DNA from 2 places in the Mesorhizobium sp. P2_A12 genome. Region 2 is predicted to be linked to the other one. Evidence: riboswitches for the same ligand, from Rfam matches in the RefSeq annotation. Region 2 holds a riboswitch; the other holds the start of a gene.
The links. A riboswitch is a leader RNA that binds a small molecule or an ion and turns the genes downstream of it on or off. The one in region 2 is predicted to bind S-adenosylmethionine.
Positions count from the first base shown of each region.

Region 1: linked by a shared signal. The riboswitch ahead of metX (homoserine O-acetyltransferase MetX) and the one ahead of AC1DZU_RS27945 (O-succinylhomoserine sulfhydrylase) in region 2 are both predicted to bind S-adenosylmethionine.

Region 1 covers NZ_JBFUCU010000019.1:38,711-43,125, reverse strand. The annotation lists gene metW (methionine biosynthesis protein MetW) at 1-415, opposite strand, end outside; gene metX (homoserine O-acetyltransferase MetX) at 474-1,643, opposite strand; SAM riboswitch at 1,755-1,832, opposite strand; gene hisC (histidinol-phosphate transaminase) at 1,970-3,079, shown strand; gene AC1DZU_RS28890 (prephenate/arogenate dehydrogenase family protein) at 3,086-4,021, shown strand; gene AC1DZU_RS28885 (sugar kinase) at 4,031-4,415, opposite strand, start outside.
Region 2 covers NZ_JBFUCU010000017.1:45,449-49,863, forward strand. The annotation lists gene AC1DZU_RS27940 (ceramide glucosyltransferase) at 1-665, shown strand, start outside; gene AC1DZU_RS27945 (O-succinylhomoserine sulfhydrylase) at 680-1,870, opposite strand; SAM riboswitch at 1,928-2,005, opposite strand; gene AC1DZU_RS27950 (2'-deoxycytidine 5'-triphosphate deaminase) at 2,084-3,178, shown strand; gene AC1DZU_RS27955 (ABC transporter substrate-binding protein) at 3,279-4,052, shown strand; gene araD1 (AraD1 family protein) at 4,098-4,415, opposite strand, start outside.

The DNA of each region.
Region 1 (4,415 bases), on a different contig from region 2:
CCGTGGTCACCGGCATGCGGCCATTGAGGAACAACGACATGCGGACCCGCCAATGGCCGAAATTGGGGAAGGACACGATGGCGCGATTGCCGATCCTGAGCAGTTCCTTGAGAACCAGCTTCGGGTTGCGGGTGGCCTGCAAGGTCTGCGACAGGACGACGAAGTCAAAGCCCTTGTCGGGATAGAACTCGAGATCTTTGTCGGCGTCGCCCTGAATGACGCTCAAGCCGCGTGCCACGCATTCGTTGACGCCACGCTGCGACAGTTCAAGGCCGCGGCCGTCGACCTGTTTGGTGTCCTGCAGCAATTCGAGCAGTGAGCCATCGCCCGAACCGACGTCGAGCACGCGCGACTGTGGCGGGATGAGGTTGGCGACGACTTCGAGGTCGACGCGCTGGTTGCGGGTGACGTTCATGGCTTCGCCTCCTGCTTGGCGCATGATCCCGATCCGGAAAGTCTGTAACTTTCCGGGGTCATGCGCTGAGCCCTCGCGCCCGCGCCGCGGAGCCGATGAAGCCATTGATGGCGGCAAACAGTTCCGGCTCGTCGAGCAGGAAGGCGTCGTGGCCGCGATCGGTCTCGATCTCGACAAAGGACACCGACGCGCCGGCCGCATTGAGCGCATGCACGATCGAGCGGCTCTCTTCGGTCGGAAACAGCCAATCCGAGGTGAAGGACACCAGGCAGAAGCGGGTTTTCGTACCGGCGAACGCATCCGCCAGCCGGCCGCCATGGTCGGCGGCGAGGTCGAAATAGTCCATCGATCGCGTCATGTAGAGATAGGAATTGGCATCGAAGCGGTCGACGAAAGTCATGCCCTGGTGGCGCAGATAGCTCTCGATCTGGAAGTCGGCGTCGAAGCCGAAGGTGAGCGCCTCGCGATCCTGCAGATTGCGGCCGAACTTCCGGTGCAGGGCGGCTTCCGACAGATAGGTGATGTGGGCGGCCATGCGCGCCACCGCCAAGCCCTTTTCCGGGCGTTTGCCGTGCTCGAAATATTTGCCGCCGTGCCAGTCCGGATCGGCCATCACGGCTTGCCGGCCAACCTCATGGAAGGCGATGTTCTGTGAGGAATGGCGCGCGCCGGTGGCAATCGGCAGAGCCGAGAAGACGCGCTCCGGATAGCTCGACGCCCATTCCAGCACCTGCATGCCGCCCATCGAGCCGCCGAGGACGCAAAACAGTTTTTCGATGCCGAAATGGTCGATCAGCATCTGCTGGGCGCGCACCATGTCGCGGATGGTGATGATCGGCAGGTCGAGCCCATAGGGCTTGCCGGTGGCGGGATTGGTCGAGGCCGGGCCGGTCGAGCCCAGGCAGCCACCAATGACGTTGGAGCAGATGACGAAGAAACGACTGGTGTCGATGATCTTGCCGGGGCCGATCAGCACTTCCCACCAGCCCGGTTTGCCGGTCACCGGATTGGTGCTGCCGACATGCTGGTCGCCGGTCAGCGCATGGCAGACGAGGATGGCGTTGGAACGGGCGTTGTTCAGCGTGCCGTAGGTCTGGTAGGCGATCTGGAACGGCGACAGCAGTGTGCCGGCATCGAGCTTGAGCGGCTTGTCGGGCCCAAAGCGCAGCACCGGGCTCGACGGCTGATCAGCCTCGTTGTTGGTTTTTCCAGCGCGCAGAGCGGCCATTGCATCCATCTCACACTTTGAATCCGCACGGTGCTTTCGAAATTGGAGGCCAATGCGGTGTCCGGCCGGCACGGACAACAAAAAAACCGGCATTGCAGTCGCAAAGCCGGTTACAGGATGCAAACGGCCCTTTAGCAAGTTGTTTAACGTGGCTGCAAGCCGACCGGCCAAATCACCACGGAAGTTCTCACCCCTTCTAGGACTGCGGCACGCCGGCGTCAACGGCCAGCCGTAGTCCAGAGGCTGCCACCTCTCGACATTGCGAGCCGTGGCTTGTATTTCCGCTGCGGCTTCCAGGCGGAAGCGGTCTCGACGGATTTTACGACATGAGCCAGACACCGGACAAGGCACGTCCAACCCCGCGCGCGGGCATCATGGATATCGACGCCTATGTGCCGGGCAAGAGCACGGCGCCCGCCGGTGTCGCCAAGGTGTTCAAACTGTCGTCGAACGAGAACCCGCTCGGTCCGTCGCCGAAGGCAATCGAGGCAGCGCGGGAGATTGCTGCGAAGCTCGACGTCTATCCCGACGGCACCGCCAGGCGGCTGCGTGAGGCGATCGCCGAGGTGCATGGTCTCAATCCGCAGAACATCATCTGTTCCAACGGCTCCGACGAAATTCTCGGCCTTTTGGCGCAGACCTATCTCGCTCCCGGCGACGAGGCGATTTTCACCGAACACGCCTTCATGGTCTACAAGATCTACATCCAGTCGGCCGGCGCCACTCCGGTCGCGGTCAAGGAGACCGATGAGTGTGCCGACATCGATGCGATGCTGGCCGCGGTCACACCGCGCACGAAAATCGTGTTCCTTGCCAATCCCAACAACCCGACCGGGACCTATGTGCCGTTCCAGGAAGTGCGCCGCCTGCATGCCGGCCTGCCCAGAAATGTGCTTCTGGTGCTCGACGCGGCTTACGCCGAATATGTCCGCCGCAACGATTATGAAGCCGGCATCGAACTGGTCGGCGGCGCCGAGAACGTGGTGATGACCCGCACCTTCTCCAAGATCGGCCTCGGCGGGGCGCGGATCGGCTGGATGTACGCGCCGATGCACATCGTCGATGCCATCAACCGTGTGCGTGGCCCTTTCAACGTCAATGCGACGGCGATCGAGGCCGGCATCGCCGCGATCCGTGACCGCGACCACGTCCAACGCAGCGTGATGCACAACGAAACGTGGCTCACATGGCTGAGCGAGGAGTTTGGCAAGCTCGGGCTGCGGGTGACGCCAAGCGTCGGCAATTTCATTCTGATCCATTTTCCCAACGACCAGAAATATTCGGCTGCCGCGGCGGACGATTATCTGACGGCGCGCGGCTATATCCTGCGGCGCGTTTCCGGCTACGGCTTCCCCAACGCGCTGCGCATGACCGTCGGCACCGAAGAGGCCAATCGCGGCGTTGTCGCCGCTCTCACGACTTTCCTGAAAAGCTAGAACACCATGACATCACCGATGTTTGAAAAGATCGCGCTGGTCGGCATCGGCCTGATCGGCTCGTCGCTGGCCCGCGTCATCCGCCGCGAGGGCCTCGCCCGCCACGTCGCCATCTCGACCCGCAGTGCCGCGACGCTGGCGCGGGCGCAAGAGCTTGGGCTCGGCTCCTCCTACACCACCGATGCGAAAGAAGCGGTCCGCGATGCCGATCTGGTCATTGTCTCGGTGCCGGTCGGCTCGTCGGGCGCTGTGGCCGAGGAAATCGCGCCGGCACTGAAGCAGGGCGCGATCCTCACCGATGTCGGCTCGACCAAGGCATCAGTCATCGCGCAGATGCAGCCCTATGTGCCCGATGGCGTGCATTTCATTCCGGGCCACCCCCTGGCGGGCACGGAAAAATCCGGCCCCGATGCCGGTTTCGCCGACCTGTTCGACAATCGCTGGTGCATCTTCACCCCGCTGCCCGACACCGACCCGGATGCGCTGGAGAGGCTGTCGGAATTCTGGCGCCGTTGCGGCGCCAACATCGACACCATGGATCCGCAGCATCACGACATGACGCTGGCCATCGTCTCGCACCTGCCGCACATCATTGCCTACAACATCGTCGGCACCGCCGACGATCTGCAGTCGGTGACAAAGTCCGAAGTGATCAAATATTCGGCTTCAGGTTTTCGCGATTTCACCCGTCTCGCCGCCTCGGATCCGACCATGTGGCGCGACGTCTGCCTGCACAACAAGGACGCCATCCTTGAAATGCTGGCGCGGTTCTCGGAAGATCTGGCGTCGCTGCAGCGGGCGATCCGCTGGGGCGACGGCGAAAAGCTGTTCGATCTGTTCACCCGCACCCGCGCTGTGCGCCGCTCGATCATCGAGGCCGGCCAGGACATCGACGTCCCCGATTTCGGCCGTCAGGCGGTCGAGCACCCGGCGAAGGCATAGATCGGTTCTTCAGCCTGCTGGCCAGTGGCTTTTCATCATCGCCATCGTCTCGGCCCGGTCCGGCGCGCCCAGCCTGCCGCCGAAGCGCAGGCATTTGAGCGCGGCGGCCGCACTGGCAAAGCGCAAGACCTGCTCGACCGGCATGGCTTCTGCCAGCCCGACGGCGAAGGCGCCGTGAAAGACATCGCCGGCGGCCAGCGTGTCGACCGCCTTGATTTTTGGCGCCGCGACATGGCGCGATGATCCCGTCGCGCGATCGAACCACCAGGTTCCACCCGCGCCGCCGGTAATCGCGACAAATGCATCGCCGCGCCGGGCAAGTGCCTCACAGGCCTGGCGCGAATCCAGTTCCGCGCCGCACAGTATGCGCGCCGCCGGCTCGGAAGCCACGATA
Region 2 (4,415 bases):
CGCCGATAGGCTCGCGGCCCGCTGGCTTCTGGGCCGAGGTCGAATGCGCTTTCCTCAACACGCTGCAAGCGCGCTGGCAATATGCTGGCGAGGCGCTTGGCCTCGGCTTTGCCCAGGGCAAGAGCATGCTCTGGAACAAGCCGATGCTCGACGCCAGTGGTGGCATCCGTGCGCTCGCCGCCGAGATCGCCGAGGACGCTGCCGCGACCAAGCTGGTCAATGGCCTTGGCCTGCGCGTCAATCTCGTCGCCGCGCCCTTCGAGCAACCGCTCGGCCGGCGCACCTTTGACGAGATCTGGTCGCGTCAGGCCCGTTGGGCGCGCCTGCGCCGCGTCACCTTCCCATGGTTTTTCGCACCCGAAATCCTGACCGGGGCAGTTGTGCCGCTGGCACTCGCGCTGTTGGCGGCGGCAAGCGCCGGCGTCAGCATCTGGGCAATCGCCATTGCCGTGCTGGCGGCCTTCTACCTTCCGGAATGCGCCCTGGCCTGGTCCAAGGGCTGGTACCTGTCGCCGCGCATGGTCGCGGCGATCATGTTGCGCGACCTGATCCTGCCGGCGATGTGGGCGCGCGGCTGGCTGGGTGGCGCCGTCGACTGGCGCGGCAACGCGATGACCATCGGCACCAAGGCAGCCGAGCTGGAAGAGACGCCGTCCGGCGCCTGATGGCCAAAGGCCTTTTACTTTGCCGACTTCAGCGCCTGTTCGATGTCTTCCAGAAGATCGTCGGTATCCTCCAGGCCGACCGACAGCCTGAGCGTGCCCGGCCCGATGCCGAGTTCGGCACGCGCCTCGTCGCTCAGATTCTTGTGCGTCGTCGTCGCCGGATGGGTGATCAGGCTCTTGGCATCGCCGAGATTGTTGGAGATCAGCACGATGTCGAGCGCGTTCTGCAAGGCGAAGGCCGCCTGCTTGCCGCCCTTGACGTCCAGGCAGATCAGCGTCGAGCCGCCCGACATCTGCTTCTTGACGATGGCCGCCTGTGGGTGGTCGGCACGGCCGGGATAGATGACGCGGGCGATTTCGGGCCGCTCGGCCAAGAAATCCGCGATCCTGCCTGCGCTTTCCGTCTGCTGGCGCACGCGCAGCGGCAGCGTCTCCAGCCCCTTCAGCAGCGTCCAGGCATTGAACGGCGACAGGCTGGGGCCAGTGTGGCGGAAATAGTCGTGCAGGTTCTCGTCGATCCACTTCTTGTCCGACAGGATGACGCCGCCGAGACAGCGGCCCTGGCCGTCAATATGCTTGGTCGCCGAGTAGACGACGATGTGCGCACCGAGCTGCAGCGGCTTCTGCTGCAGGGGCGTGGCAAAGACATTGTCGACGATCAGCCGCGCACCGATCGAATTGGCAAGCGCGGCAACCGCGGCTATGTCGACCACTTCCAGCGTCGGGTTGGTCGGGCTTTCCAGGAAGAACAGCTTGGTGTTCGGCTTGACCGCCTTTTCCCAGTTGGCGATGTCGGTGCCGTCGACCAGCGTCGCCTCGATGCCATATTTCGGCGCCAGCGTCTCGACCACCCAGCGGCAGGAGCCGAACAGCGCGCGTGCTGCCACGATATGATCGCCGGCCTTGGCGCTGCACAACAGCGAGGCCGTCACCGCGGCCATGCCGGATGCGGTGGCGCGCGCGTCCTCGGCGCCTTCGAGCGCGCACATGCGCTTTTCGAACATGTCGACGGTCGGGTTGGCGTAGCGCGAGTAGATGAATCCCGGCTCCTCGCCCTTGAAGCGGGCTTCGGCGGCCTGCGCCGTTTCGTAGACATAGCCCTGGGTCAGGTACATCGCTTCGGAGGTTTCGCCGAAACCGGAACGCAGGGTCCCGCTATGCACGAGTGTCGTTTGAGGCTTCCAGTTACGCTTCTTGGTGCTCATCGCTTTTGTTCCAGACACAAAAAAACCGGCCGCGAAAGTCGCAACCGGTCCATACGGCCTTGCGGCCCGACGGTCCTTTAGCGACTTGTTTAACGTGGCTGCAAGCCGACCGGCCAAATCACCACGGGATAACGACCCTTTAGACCCGCGCCACGCTTGCGTCAATTGCCGGCTTGATTAAGAGGTTTGTACCAGCGGCACAGGAGCTGAGCCTTGCGGCAGACAGGCATTCTTCCCGATCAGGACATTTCGGCGCTGTTCCAGTCCGGCGCGCTGAAGTCGCGGCGCGCGTTCGATGCCGACCAGATCCAGCCGGCGAGCCTTGATCTCAGACTCGGCGACAAGGCCTGGCGGGTGCGGGCCTCGTTCCTGCCGGGCCCCAACCACAAGGTTTCCGAAAAGCTCGATCGGCTGCAGCTGCACGAGATCAATCTTGCCGAGGGCGCGGTGCTGGAGACCGGCTGCGTCTATATCGTGCCCTTGCTTGAAAGCCTGGCATTGCCGGCGGACATTTCGGCCTCGGCCAATCCGAAGAGTTCGACCGGGCGGCTCGACATCTTCACCCGCGTCATGACCGATCGCGGCCACGAGTTCGACAAGATCGCCGCCGGCTATCACGGCCCACTCTATCTCGAGGTCAGCCCGCGCACCTTTCCGATCGTCGTGCGTACCGGTTCGCGTCTGTCCCAGATCCGTTTCCGCACCGGCAATGCACTGCTCTCGGAAGCCGAGCTGCATGACCTGCATCGCGCCGAGATGCTGGTCGCAACCGAGCCGCCGAACATTTCCGGCGGCGGCATCGCACTGTCGATAGATCTCAACGGCGATCAGAACGGCCTGGTCGGCTATCGGGGCAAGCATCACACCGGTCTCGTCGATGTCGACAAGCGCGCAGCACAAGAGGTGGTCGACTTCTGGGAGCCGATCCACAAGAGCGGCGCCGGCGAACTGGTGCTCGATCCCGATGAATTCTACATCCTCGTCAGCCAGGAAGCGGTGCATGTGCCGCCGCTCTACGCCGCCGAGATGACCCCGTTCGATCCGCTGGTCGGCGAGTTCCGCGTCCACTATGCCGGCTTCTTCGATCCGGGTTTCGGCCATTCGGCGTCGGGCGGCACCGGCAGTCGCGCAGTGCTCGAAGTGCGCAGCCACGAAGTGCCGTTCATCCTCGACCATGGCCAGATCGTCGGCCGGCTGGTCTACGAGCATATGCTGAAGCGGCCGCAGGCGCTCTACGGCACCGATCTCGGCTCCAACTACCAGGCGCAAGGCCTGAAGCTGTCCAAGCATTTCCGCCCAGCGCGCTGAACCCAATTCCCGTCGGGCAATACACTTGCCTGCGATGGCTCGTCATGCTTGGCTGGCTTTCTGGTCGCCAAGCTGGCGGCGTTCAAGGGGAACCAAGAAAATGCGGATTTCAAAATGGATCATATCGGCAGCAGGTGCTGCCGTGTTGCTGATGGCGGCCGGCTCTCTGTCGGCGCAGGCTGCTGAGAAACTGAAGATCGGCACCGAGGGTGCCTATCCGCCGTTCAACACCATCACCCCGGACGGCAAGGTCGTCGGCTTCGATATCGACATCGCCAATGCGCTGTGCGCGCAGATGAAGGTCGAGTGCGAGATCGTCACCCAGGACTGGGACGGCATCATCCCCGCCCTGCAGGCCAAGAAATTCGATGCCATCATCGCCTCGATGAGCATCACCGAGGAACGCAAGAAGCAGGTCTCCTTCACCAACAAATACTATACGACTCCGCTCGCGCTGGTGGCGCCGAAGGATACCGAACTCACCTCGACCGAACCGGCGGCCCTTGCCGGCAAGACGGTCGGCGCCCAGGCCTCGACCACGCAGGCCGACTATGCCCAGAATGTCTATGGCAAGGCTGGCGCGGAGGCGAAACTCTACCCGACCCAGGAAGAGGCGATCACCGATCTGACGAACGGCCGTCTCGATGCCGTCATCTCTGACAAATTCGTGCTGGTGGACTGGTTGAAGAAGGCAAGCGACGGCTGCTGCAAGCTGGTCGGCGACGTCAAGGGCACGGAGACCCAGGCCGGCATTGCCGTTCGCCTAGAAGACACCGCGCTGCGCGACAAGCTCAATGCGGCAATAGACGCCATCGTCGCCGACGGCACCTACAAGAAGATCCAGGCCAAGTACTTCGACTTCGATATTTATTGAGCTTCGAACGGCCGATCTCCCCCACTCGTGGGGGAGGTCGTGCTGTCAAAGCGCCTTCACCGCCACCTTCACCGGCTGCTCGATCTCGAGTGGGTTGCGCAGCGGCAGGCCAAAATCCTTGGCCTCGATCTCGAACACATCGCCGGCCTCGGTCTTGATGCCGTCGGCAAAGGACAGCGTCGCCGTTCCGAACATGTGCACATGCACGTCGCCCGGCTGGCGGAAGGCCGCATATTTGAAGTGGTGGTGTTCGAGATTGGCTATGGTGTGCGACATGTTCGCTTCGCCTGACAGGAACGGCTTTTCCCACAGCACCTCGTTGTCACGATAGATGCGCGAGCTGCCGCGGATGTCGGCGGGCAG